One region of the Blautia sp. HCP3S3_C12 genome, then DNA from elsewhere that is predicted to be linked to it. Evidence: predicted binding sites of a transcription regulator. Region 1 holds the regulator's gene; the other holds the start of a gene.
What was found. The regulator Rex, encoded in region 1, represses fermentation and respiration genes when NADH is low (regulators of the CRP and FNR family bind a similar motif). The targets are predictions, from matches to a motif close to ATTGTTAANTANTTAACAAT.
Positions count from the first base shown of each region.

Region 2: a site for Rex is predicted at 1,449-1,468, ahead of fucO (lactaldehyde reductase). Genes of this name have one in related genera too.

Region 1 is NZ_JBQHWC010000006.1:95,661-101,728, forward strand. Features, by position in the region: gene alr (alanine racemase) at 1-1,004, opposite strand, end outside; gene ACTNDS_RS07565 (NAD(P)H-hydrate dehydratase) at 1,085-2,584, opposite strand; gene ACTNDS_RS07570 (redox-sensing transcriptional repressor Rex) at 2,714-3,361, opposite strand; gene abc-f (ribosomal protection-like ABC-F family protein) at 3,633-5,543, shown strand; gene ACTNDS_RS07580 (NADP-dependent isocitrate dehydrogenase) at 5,582-6,068, opposite strand, start outside.
Region 2 is NZ_JBQHWC010000012.1:5,605-11,672, forward strand. Features, by position in the region: gene ACTNDS_RS10380 (nucleotidyltransferase family protein) at 1-278, shown strand, start outside; gene ACTNDS_RS10385 (HI0074 family nucleotidyltransferase substrate-binding subunit) at 265-663, shown strand; gene ACTNDS_RS10390 (TetR/AcrR family transcriptional regulator) at 761-1,339, shown strand; gene fucO (lactaldehyde reductase) at 1,545-2,690, shown strand; gene ACTNDS_RS10400 (hypothetical protein) at 2,963-3,184, shown strand; gene ACTNDS_RS10405 (hypothetical protein) at 3,322-3,780, shown strand; gene ACTNDS_RS10410 (flavodoxin family protein) at 3,897-5,567, opposite strand; partial or broken gene ACTNDS_RS10415 (MATE family efflux transporter) at 5,984-6,068, shown strand, end outside.

The sequences.
Region 1 (6,068 bases):
ACCTGGTCTCCCTTCTTCGCATCCGGGATTTCTGTCACATCTATCATGAACTGATCCATGCAGACTCTGCCCAGGATTGGTGCCTTCTTTCCATGGACCAGAACCCATCCTTTGCCAGAAAGCTGTCTGGGGTAACCATCCGCATAGCCCACCGGCACTGTTGCCACACGAAGCTTCCTGTCTGCCACATAGGTTCCTCCATAGCTGATCGCCGTGCCCGGAAGTACATCCTTTACATATGTAATATGGCTCTTTAACTCCAAAACCGGAGACAATTTCACAATATCCCTCTCCACCTGAGCAGAAGGATAGATGCCATAGATTGTAATTCCTGCTCTGACAATGCTTAAATTTGCTTCCGGAATACGGATAATACCTGCACTGTTGGAGCAGTGGCGCAGAGGAATCTCAATTCCTGCCTCTGAAAGCAGACTGCAAAAATCCAGGTAACGCTTCAGCTGAACCATGGCAGGACTTCTGTCATACTCATCTGCCCTTGCAAAATGAGTAAACATTCCTTCAATCTCCAACCCGGGAAGTGCTGCGATTTTTTTGATTTCCTCCACGCTTGACGGTTCATCGGCAAAACCGATTCTGGTCATACCCGTATCCAGCGCAAGATGAATATGTATGGTCTTTCCCTGAGACACAGCCTCTGCGGAAAGCTTTGCAGCCTCCTGATATTCACACACAGCAGGGCGCAGATCATAAGAAACCAGCTCAGGATAAAATTCCTCAAATATAATTCCCAGGATCAGGACAGGCTTGGTGATCCCTGCCTTTCTCAGAGCAATGGCCTCCTCTGCTGTAGCAACAGCAAATCCCCAGATATAATCATAACCCTCTATCATATGGGCAATCTGCACAGCGCCATGACCATAAGCATTTGCCTTGATCACAGCAATCATTTTTGTGTCACTGGCAATATTTTTTCTCATCTGGCGGAAATTTTCCTCCACCGCATCCAGAGAAATCACTGCTTTTACTCGGTTACATTTTTCCATAATAATCTCTTCCTCTTTTTGTATTCTTTATCTGTCCCACATTCCATCAAAGAAACTCCGGACACTCAAAATCTCTTCCTTTACTGCACCTTCAGCACTTCAGGCAGAAACCGGATAATATCCCTGGCAGTCATGCCTCTTTCTCCCACATTCTCAGCTGCCATATCTCCTGCCAGTCCATGGATCAGTACTCCCAGCGCTGCCATCTGACCATAAGCAGGCTTTTTTTCTGCTGCCAGAAACATGCATAAAACTCCTGCCAGTACACCGCTTAATACATCTCCGCTGCCAGCAGTAGCCATGCCTGCATTACCACTCATATTCAGATATTGTTCCCCTTTCTCAGAGGCCACTACTGTACAGGCATCCTTCAGGACACATACTGTATGAGTCTCTTCTGCATACAGGGAAGCAGTCTCTGCCAGGTTTTCCCGGATCTCACCGATGCTTTTCCCGGTCAGGCGGCTCATTTCTCCCAGATGGGGAGTGAGAATTACCTGTTCTCCCAGATATTTCTTCCATTCTCCATGTACTGCCAGCAGATTCAGGCCATCTGCATCCAGGATCACAGGCTTACCACACCAGGCAGCATGAGACAGGAACCACTGTACCCTTTCTCTGCTCTCTCCTGACATCCCCAGTCCAGGTCCGATCACAAGCACATCGCACCAGTCCAGTATTTCCTGATTGCTTTTCTCATTAAACTCACAGGTAACCATAACCTCCGGAAGCTGTGACTGAAGAGGAATCCTGTTCTCCTCCACAGTCTGAACCTTCACCATACCTGCCGAAGCTCTGAGTGCCGCAGCACTGCTCAGGCAGGAAGCCCCGCACATTCCGCGGGAGCCGGCTATCAGAAGCACTTTTCCGAAAGTTCCCTTGTTTCCCCAGGGAATTCTGGAGGGCAGCATTGACAGATCCTCTTTCTCCAGATAAGCCATAGAGGGATCTCTGTCCGGATTTGCATAAATCCCTATATCTGCAACGATCAGCTCTCCTGCATACATTCTTCCCGGATAAAAGCACAGCCCCCTTTTACAAAAAGCAAAGGTTACTGTAAGATCTGCCCGAAATCCGATTCCCATTTCCCGTCCTGTATCTCCGTTGATGCCGGAAGGAATATCCACAGCCACCCGGAAAGCCCCGGACTGGTTCAGCATGTGGATGATTTCTGCATATCTGCCCTCTACAGGTCTGGACAGACCAACCCCCAAAAGGGCATCTACTATAATAGTATATTCATCCGGCTGCAGGTTATGCTCCAAAGGTACCTGATAATATTTGGCAATCTGCAGCTGCTGCCTGGCCTGGTCTGTCAGCTTCTCCTCCTGACCGGCCAGATAAATCCCGACTTTGATCCCCTTTAGATGGAGAAGTCTGGCAATGGCCATCCCGTCACCGCCATTATTGCCATTTCCGCACACCACCAGTACACGATCCTTGTTACCCAGATATTTTTCCATAGCCTCCACTGTTTTCAGTGCAGCTCTTTCCATAAGTACCATACCCGGAACCCCGGCAGATTCTATTGTGTTCCGGTCCAGCCCTTTCATTTCACCGGCTGTTACCACAGGTTTCATTCAGCCACCTCCTGTCATTGGAAACAGTATACACCTATTTTTTCAAAAAGAAAAGCTATGATCTAACGACCACAGCCATTCAAATCGTCACCGTCCCCTCTGCTGCCGGCAACTACATATGTACTATTATTACTGGTTCTCATGTTCCTTACGATATTCACTCAGATTATAGGAAAGGGTCATCAGGCTCTCTGACAGATGTACATTTTCTACCATAACATCCTCCGGTGCATCCAGATCAATATGTGCAAAGTTCCAGATTGCCTTGATCCCGTTTTCTATGAGAATCTTCGCCATTTCCTTGGCCTTTGCCTTAGGTAAGGTCAGAATCGCAATCTCCACATTATTCTCTTTGAGAAAAAGGGGAAGGTCACTAAGCATCTGTATCTCAATTCCCCTTACTGCAATGCCCTCCAGCACAGGGTTTACATCAAAAATACCAACCAGCCGAAAACCGCGCTTCTCAAAATCTACATAATTTGCCAAAGCCTGTCCCAGATTACCGGCACCCAGGATAATCATCGGGTGCACTGTGTCAAGTCCCAGAATCTTACCGATTTCAGTATATAAATAACGTACATTATATCCATACCCCTGCTGTCCGAATCCACCGAAATTATTCAGGTCCTGACGGATCTGTGAAGCAGTCACGTGCATTTTCTTGCTGAGATCGTTGGACGAGATCCGTTCTACATTCTCCTCCATCAGTTCTCCCAGATAACGGTAATATCGAGGCAAACGTTTGATCACCGCTTTTGAAATTTCCTTAGGTTCCACAAATATTCCCTCCTTATATATCCTAGGTCAATTATAACCAAATGTTATTTTATTGTCAAATTAAATTTGTACTTTATTTACAAATTTTTATCATTAAATTTAGACTATCTGATAGAATGTGCAAAATTTCATCCAAATCATAAATTAAAATACTTTTTTTCTTTCAAAAACAGTCCGGTTCAGTTATAATAAATTCTGTATGCGTACATTTCAGCAGTCAAAGCGGATATTCGCAGGCTGCTGCAATAATATAAATTTCGGAGGAATTTGTATGATCCTATCATGTCAGAATATCTGCAAATCCTTTGGCGAGAAGGTAATCCTTCAGGATGCCAGCTTCCATATAGAGGACAGGGAAAAGGCAGCCCTGATCGGCAACAACGGTGCAGGCAAAACCACCCTGCTGCGTATTATCATCCACGAACTGTCCCCGGATTCCGGAAATGTTATTCTTGCCAAAGATAAAACCATCGGTTACCTGGCCCAGTACCAGGATATCCATGGACACCACACCATCTATGAGGAGCTGATCTCTACTAAGCAGCACATCATTGATATGGAAAACCGTCTCCGCTCCATGGAGCATGAAATGAAAACTGCTGCCGGGGAAGCCCTGGACAGCCTGATGAACACCTATACCAGACTGAGCCATCAGTTTGAGCTTGAGAATGGTTATGCATATAAAAGTGAGATCATGGGTGTATTAAAGGGGCTTGGCTTTACAGAGGAGGACTTCGAAAAACAGATTGAAACTCTTTCCGGCGGTCAGAAAACCCGGGTTGCCCTGGGAAAGCTTCTGCTCTCCAATCCTGACATTCTTCTGCTGGATGAGCCCACCAACCACCTGGATATGGAAAGCATTTCCTGGCTGGAAACCTATCTGCTGAATTATCCGGGAGCTGTTTTTATTGTCTCCCATGACCGTTATTTCCTGGATAAGGTTGTCACTAAGGTAGTAGAGATTGAAGCCGGCAATATGCGAATGTACAGCGGCAATTACTCTGCCTACGCTCTGAAAAAAGCCCAGCTCAGGGATGCCCAGTATAAAGCTTACTTAAATCAACAGCGGGATATTAAGCACCAGGAGGCGGTCATTGCCAAGCTGAGATCTTTTAACCGTGAGAAATCTATCAAACGTGCCGAAAGCCGTGAAAAAATGCTGGATAAGGTGCAGCGGATCGAAAAGCCTCTGGAGATTCAGAATCAGATGCGGATTTCCCTGGAGCCCAGATACATCAGCGGAAATGATGTACTCACTGTGGAGGATTTATCCAAAGCTTTTCCCGGACAGACTTTGTTTTCTAATATTTCCTTTGACATTAAACGTGGGGAACGGGTGGCTCTCATCGGCAATAACGGTACCGGCAAAACTACCATTCTGAAAATCCTTAACGGTCTGGTAGACGCTGACAGCGGACGCTTTGCTCTCGGCTCCAAGGTACAGATTGGATATTATGATCAGGAGCACCATGTACTCCACATGGAAAAAACTATTTTCCAGGAAATTTCAGACACTTATCCAACGCTTACAGAGACAGAAATCCGAAATATGCTGGCAGCCTTTCTCTTCACAGGGGATGACGTATTTAAGCTGATCTCCGCCCTCTCCGGTGGCGAGAGAGGCCGTGTATCCCTGGCAAAGCTTATGCTGTCAGAGGCCAACTTCCTGATCCTGGATGAGCCTACCAACCATCTGGACATTGCCTCCAAGGAAATCCTGGAGGAGGCTTTAAACAGCTATACCGGTACTGTACTCTATGTCTCCCATGACCGATATTTTATCAATCAGACAGCCACCAGGATTCTGGATCTGACCAATCAGGCCATTGTAAACTACATTGGTGACTATGATTATTATCTGGAAAAGCGGGAAGAGCTTACAGAAAAATATGCTCCGGCAGCAGCCCAGGCTGAAACAGAGGTCAAACAAGCCTCAGACAATAAGCTTTCCTGGCAGCAGCAGAAGGAAGAGCAGGCGCGGCAGAGAAAGCGTGAAAATGAATTAAAGAAGGTGGAAGCCCGGATTGAAGAACTGGAAACCAGAGATAAGGAAATCGATGAAACCATGGTTCTCCCGGAGATATGCACCAATGTGGCAGAATGCGCCAGATTAAGCAAAGAAAAGACAGCCATCACAGAAGAACTGGAGGGCTTATATGAAAAATGGGAAGAGCTTGCATAATGCAGGCCCTTCCCTTTTTATTTTTATCAGATTACCTCTTACATCAGGGATGTAAGCTTTTCACGGATTGCTTTAATAAACTGCTCACTGTTTAATACTTCTACATCCTTTAAGGTTGTGATCAGAGCCAGATCCTTGGTCATTCTGCCATCCTCGATGGTTCCCAGAGTAGCTTTTTCCAGCTTATCTGCAAATTCCATCAGTTCTTGATTGCCGTCCAGCTCTCCTCTCTTTCTGAGAGCACCTGTCCATGCAAAAATAGTAGCAACGGAATTGGTGGAAGTCTCTTCCCCTTTCAGGTGACGATAATAATGTCTCTGTACAGTTCCGTGTGCAGCCTCATATTCATAATATCCGTCCGGAGATACCAGCACAGAAGTCATCATTGCCAGAGAACCAAAAGCAGAGGAAACCATATCACTCATAACATCTCCGTCATAGTTCTTGCAGGCCCAGATAAATCCCCCTTCTGCCTTCATAACACGGGCAACGATATCATCAATCAGGCTGTAGAAATATTCAATT
Region 2 (6,068 bases), on a different contig from region 1:
TTCCAGAGAGGGTTTTTCGTGAAATTACTATGTTTGCAAAAAAACATTCTATCCAAAAAGTGATTCTCTTTGGTTCCCGGTCCAGAGGAACGCAGAGAGAGAGAAGCGATATAGATATAGCAGTATATGGTGGGGATTTTGATTCTTTTTATTGGGATATCAAAGAAAATGTACATTCATTGCTGAGATTTGATATTGTTGAGGCAGATGGAGATATTTCGGAAGAGTTAAGGGAAGAAATTGTGAAGGATGGTGTGGTGATTTATGAAAAAGCTTGATAATTTTTCAAATTGTCTGTCCATACTGAAGAACGCAGATTTTGTGCTGGCGGATTCTAACGATATTTACAGAACAGGCGTGATTGGGCAGTTTAACCTGACTTTTGAGTTAGCATGGAAAGCCCTGCAGGAGGTTTTGAGATTGCATGGCGTTCAGGGGGCGGAGACAGGTTCACCCAGAGAAATATTGCAGGTGGGATATCAGTGTGGTTTTGTAAATGATTCAGCAGTATGGCTTCTTATGTTAAAAAAGCGCAATACTTCTGTACACATTTACAATGAAACTCAGGTTGATGAAATGATACTCCTTATACGCGACAGCTTTATTCCGGCATTTATGAAACTGGAAGAGATTCTGCGATGTAAAATTGCTGAGATCCAATAACATAAGGTCACAGACTGGAACCCACCCAGCCTGTGGCTTTTTTTCGGAATGTCTGTTATAATACAGGAAAGTAAAATTACCTGTGAAAGGAAAATCTATGGAACTGACAGCAGAAAATGTTAAAGGGGAAAAAACAAAATATCGTCTTGCGCAGTCGATGAAAGAGTGTATGAAGACAACAACCGTAGACAACATTACGGTAAAACAGATTACAGAAAACTGTGGCCTTACCAGGCAGACTTTTTACCGAAATTTCATGGATAAATTTGACCTGATTAACTGGTATTTTGATAAACTCCTGGCAAAATCCTTTGAGCATATGGGAATGGGAAAAACAGTTTATGATGCACTGGTAAAGAAGTTTACCTATATTCAAGAAGAGCATATTTTCTTTGCAGCAGCCTTTAATTATGACAGCCAGAACAGTCTGCGCCAGCATGATTTTGAACTGATCCTGGCTTTCTATGAAAATCTCATCCATGAGAAAACAGGAAAAATTCCGGATGAGACCATACATTGTATTCTGGAAATGTACTGCCAGAGTTCTATTTATATGACTGTAAAATGGGTGCAGGGAGAGTTGAAATGTGAACCGGAGGGACTGGCGAAAATTTTAGTTGATGGAATGCCTGGGAAACTCTCTCAGCTGTTTGAAGAACTGGAGATATTGTCATAAACATAACAGATTAGTGCACAATTTTACCTGATTATTTTCGTATTTATTGCACAAAGTTAGTGAGAAAGTTACATTTGAGCGAAAGTGTAACTTTCTTTTTTAAATTTACATTGTTAGAATAATAACAAAGATGAGCGTTGCGGAAACTTATCTGTAAAGAATTTTAACCGAACAATGTAAAATACTGAAAGGAATGGAAAACATTATGGCAAACAGAATTAACTTAAATCAGACATCTTATCACGGAGCAGGAGCAATCGAGGAAATCGCAAACGAAGCAAAAGCACATGGCTTTAAGAAAGCTTTCGTTTGCTCTGACCCTGACCTTGTAAAATTCCATGTAACAAGCAAAGTTACAGATATTCTTGAGAAAAACGGACTTGCATATGAACTGTATTCAGATATTAAACCGAACCCGACAATCGAGAACGTACAGCACGGTGTTCAGGCATTCAAGGATTCAGGTGCAGATTATCTAATCGCAATCGGCGGTGGTTCTTCCATGGATACCTCCAAAGCAATCGGTATCATCATTGCAAATCCTGAATTTGAAGATGTAAGAAGTCTGGAAGGAACAGCTCCTACCAAGAAACCTTGCGTACCGATCATTGCAGTTCCCACAACAGCAGGTACAGCAGCAGAGGTAACCATCAACTACGTTATCACTGATGTAGAAAGAAAACGTAAATTCGTATGTGTTGACCCACATGATATGCCGATCATTGCAATCATTGATTCTGAAATGATGTCCTCCATGCCAAAAGGACTGACAGCTTCCACAGGTATGGATGCCCTGACTCATGCAATCGAAGGATATACAACAAAAGCTGCATGGGAAATGACAGATATGTTCCATTTAAAGGCAATTGAGCTGATTTCCAAATCTCTCCGCGGTGCTGTTGAAAACACAAAAGAAGGCCGTGAAGGAATGGCTCTTGGCCAGTACATTGCAGGTATGGGATTCTCTAACGTAGGTCTTGGAATCGCTCATTCCATGGCTCATACACTTGGTGCTGTTTATGACACACCACACGGTGTTGCCTGCGCAATGATGCTTCCGATCGTTATGGAATACAATCAGGAATGCACAGGGGAGAAATATCGTGAGATCGCCAGAGCAATGGGTGTCAAAGGTGTAGATGAAATGTCTCAGGATGAGTACAGAAAAGCAGCAATCGAGGCTGTTAAGAAGCTTTCTGTTGATGTAGGAATCCCGACTAAACTGGAAGCAATCAAAGAAGAAGATCTTCAGTTCCTGGCAGAATCCGCACACGCAGATGCATGCGCACCAGGAAATCCAAAAGATGCAAGCGTAGAAGATCTGAAAGATCTGTTCCGCAAGATTATGTAATGAATCACTTTTGCAAAATAAAAAAGCAAAAAGCAGCTATTAAGGCCACAGACTGGAACCCACCCAGCCTGTGGCTTTCTTCATTCCGTGGTTGACACGCCGGCCATCATTTGCTACACTAAAATCACATATCTGGGAAAGTTCTAAGGCTGTTCGGTCAATCTGATTCCACATATGAAACTGAAATAAATATGGTGGAAACAGTACAACGGCACATATAAATTCTGTAGAAACGATGCTGTTTCCTCCATCATAGGGAAAGGAGCATGCAGATGCAGAATGAAAGAAAAAAACTGGAAGAGTTAAACCTGCTGGATGATTTTCTCTTCAATGCCATGATGACATATCCTGAAATGGGAGAGAAGTTTACACGAAAGATCCTGAAACTATTGTTTAACAGGGACTTTCAAAATCTGAAAGTGATCGCACAGAAATCCTATGGGGGATTGAATACGCATTTCCGCAGAGGATCCGCTTTTATCATGCCATCATAGACAGCCGCAGTCTGAAATCAGGAGAGGATTTTGGAAAGTTAAAGAGAGTATACGTAATCTTTATTTGTAATTACGATCCTTTTGGTTACGACAGAGTGAAATATACAATACGAAATATGTGTGTGGAAGAACCGGAAATGCCATACGATGATGGTGCTCAGACAACCGTATTGTATACTAAGGGTACAAAGGGTGATGACATATCCGAAGAGCTCCGGCAGTTTTTAAAGTATATGGAGAATACAACCCAGACAAATGCCGTAAATGATACACTGAAGGATATCCAGAAAATGGTGGATATCGTGAAGCGGGACGGGGAGGTGTCGTTAAGCTATATGAAGGGATTTGAGAGAGATACAATCATGTATGAAAAAGGTCAGGCAGCTGAACGCAAAAATACAGAAAGAGAACGCCAGAGAGCAGATTCTGCTGAAAAAGCAAGGGATGAAGCTGAAAATGTAAGGGACGAAGCTGAAAAAGCAAGGATGATTGCTGAAGAAGAAAAAATAAAAGCCCAGAAAGAGACGGCAGAAGCACTTAAAAGAGTTGCTGAACTGGAAGCGCTTCTGCAATGTAAACCGACTGAGACTAAATAAAATTTCTCTAATAAAGTCATAGACTGGAGCCTACCCAGCCTGTGACTTTCTGTTAGATTGTACTTTCATTATATATAGTCAAACTGAATCATCTTTCTGATTGACTGCAACAGCGATTATGTTATATAAGAGTTTTCTTCTTTTCTCTTGCCTCTTGCCATCTTTGCGGGATACCATTTTTCGAACCATATTGTAAAAAATCCCATCAAGATTGGAATTAAATTGTTTACAATGATAAGCAGATTTCCAAACCCGGCTCCTCTAAGCAGAAAGGTCCAGACTGCTGTCAGTACATATAACAATCCCCATGCCGCTGCAAGAATATAATTTGTCTTCATGAAGAGAGGGTTTTGATGTGCACTTTCACCACCATAATTGTATTTTACATAGGCAGCGCATAAAGGTTCTTTTGTCAGGCATGAAAGCAGCCAGAACAATCCAAACACAAGATATCCTATATTTGTAGGAATATCTCCATTCCCGGTTACATTTGCTGCTGCGGAAAGTACAGCAACGGCTATCATAGAGAGTTGATCCCAGATCTCAAATTCATGATTTCTCATAATAAACGGTATGGCTGCCACTACGACAAGAGCTATCAAAGCCCCCACTTTAGGAGTGATAGAAACAGCAGTCCAAAAGGCAATCCATGGTATAAGCATTGTCATCATAGAAGGATTTTTCTTCTCAATCATGTTTGGGGATTTTTTCTCAGGATTTTTAACCGCAGATGTGTTTCCAAAGAATTTATCCCAATTGATCATTAAGGAGAAATCGCCGGATACCGTATACATCTGTTTTCCCAATGCTTCTGCGCCACCAATTTCTCCACGAGAAATAGCTGACCATACAGAAAAAGGTGTATCGATGCGAGTAGTTGGAGAAAGGCTTCCATCTGTAAAAATTTGGCTTCCAGTCTGGTTAAGTCGAATCTGATACGTATGATCCAAATCGGTAAAATGTATCTCAAGTACGCGTTCTTTTCCGTCATAGGCATCTTTATTGTAAAGGGCAGCCATTTGCCGGGTAAATACAAGATCCTCAGGTTCTTTCTCGCCGGTCGTTTTGTTAATACCCCAGCTGGCATCTGCCATTTTTTCAAATACATCCCTGGGATATAAAAGTGTATGGAGCACAGCATCTGTTTCTTTCGATATTGCTCCTGCCATTGCATATTCAGTGCCTGCACATTTTACTGCAGCAAGATATTCATTTGTTCTCACTGACAATTCCTTTACACGAAACAATTCTCCCTGACCGCAAAAAATGGTCGTATAATTTCCCTTGCCAAGGAAATGGTCAAACATCCGCAATACACTGTCATAATTTTCGTCGGCAGAATAAAATCCACAGGTAGAGATTAATACATGTCTCTTGCCTTCCATATCATATCTGGCATCATGACTGCCGCTTCCGTATCCGTCCTGCCTTGAACTCATAAAAGGAAGACTCATAGGAAGCTGACGATCGATCAAATTCTTTAACATACCGGGAACATTAAAATAGTACAGTGGAAAAGACCATAAAATTAGATCAGCACGAATCAGTTTTTTAATGACTGTTTGCATATCATCATTTATACAGCATCTCCCGGGTGTTTTCTGCCAGCATGCAAAGCATCCCTTACACGCACCTATATTCATTGAAGCTATATGCAGTTCATCAACAGATAACTCTTCTTTATTACTCGTACATCCGTTTTCTAATCCCTTAATAAAGCTGTATGCAAGCTTTAATGAATTACTTCTTTTGCCTTTTGGGCTTCCGTTGATCAGAAGTATCTTCATCTCTATGCCCTCCATTCCTTTATTCCTGATAATGAAAGTGTACCCTTTCATATGTGGATTGTCAACAAAACCAGAGGGGGTATGAAATAAAGAAAAAATATTAGTTACTGTTCACTGGTAATATCCCGCGAGGTGTTTTTTGCGAACGAAGGTCACAGAAAACCCGAGACATACCGCGCGACTTTATGCGATTAGCATGAAGTCTGTGCATCACGAAGCGTGTTGCTGTGAACAGTAACAAATATTATTATTGTACTGTATGATGAGTAAGTGGTATAATAATACATATTTATATTGCTGGAAAATAGCACGGTTTGCACATTGGGGTCGTGCACATTGGGGTCACAGACTGGAACCCACCCAGCCTGTGGCTTTTTACAGTAAAATGGATAAAAGCCTTGACAGCAGGAAATAAAATTTCTTTCCTGAATCAGATATTGGCTGTTTTCTCCGGAAGCTATGTAGTGGTTCTGGGAATCTATTATAAGCTTCAGACTTTTT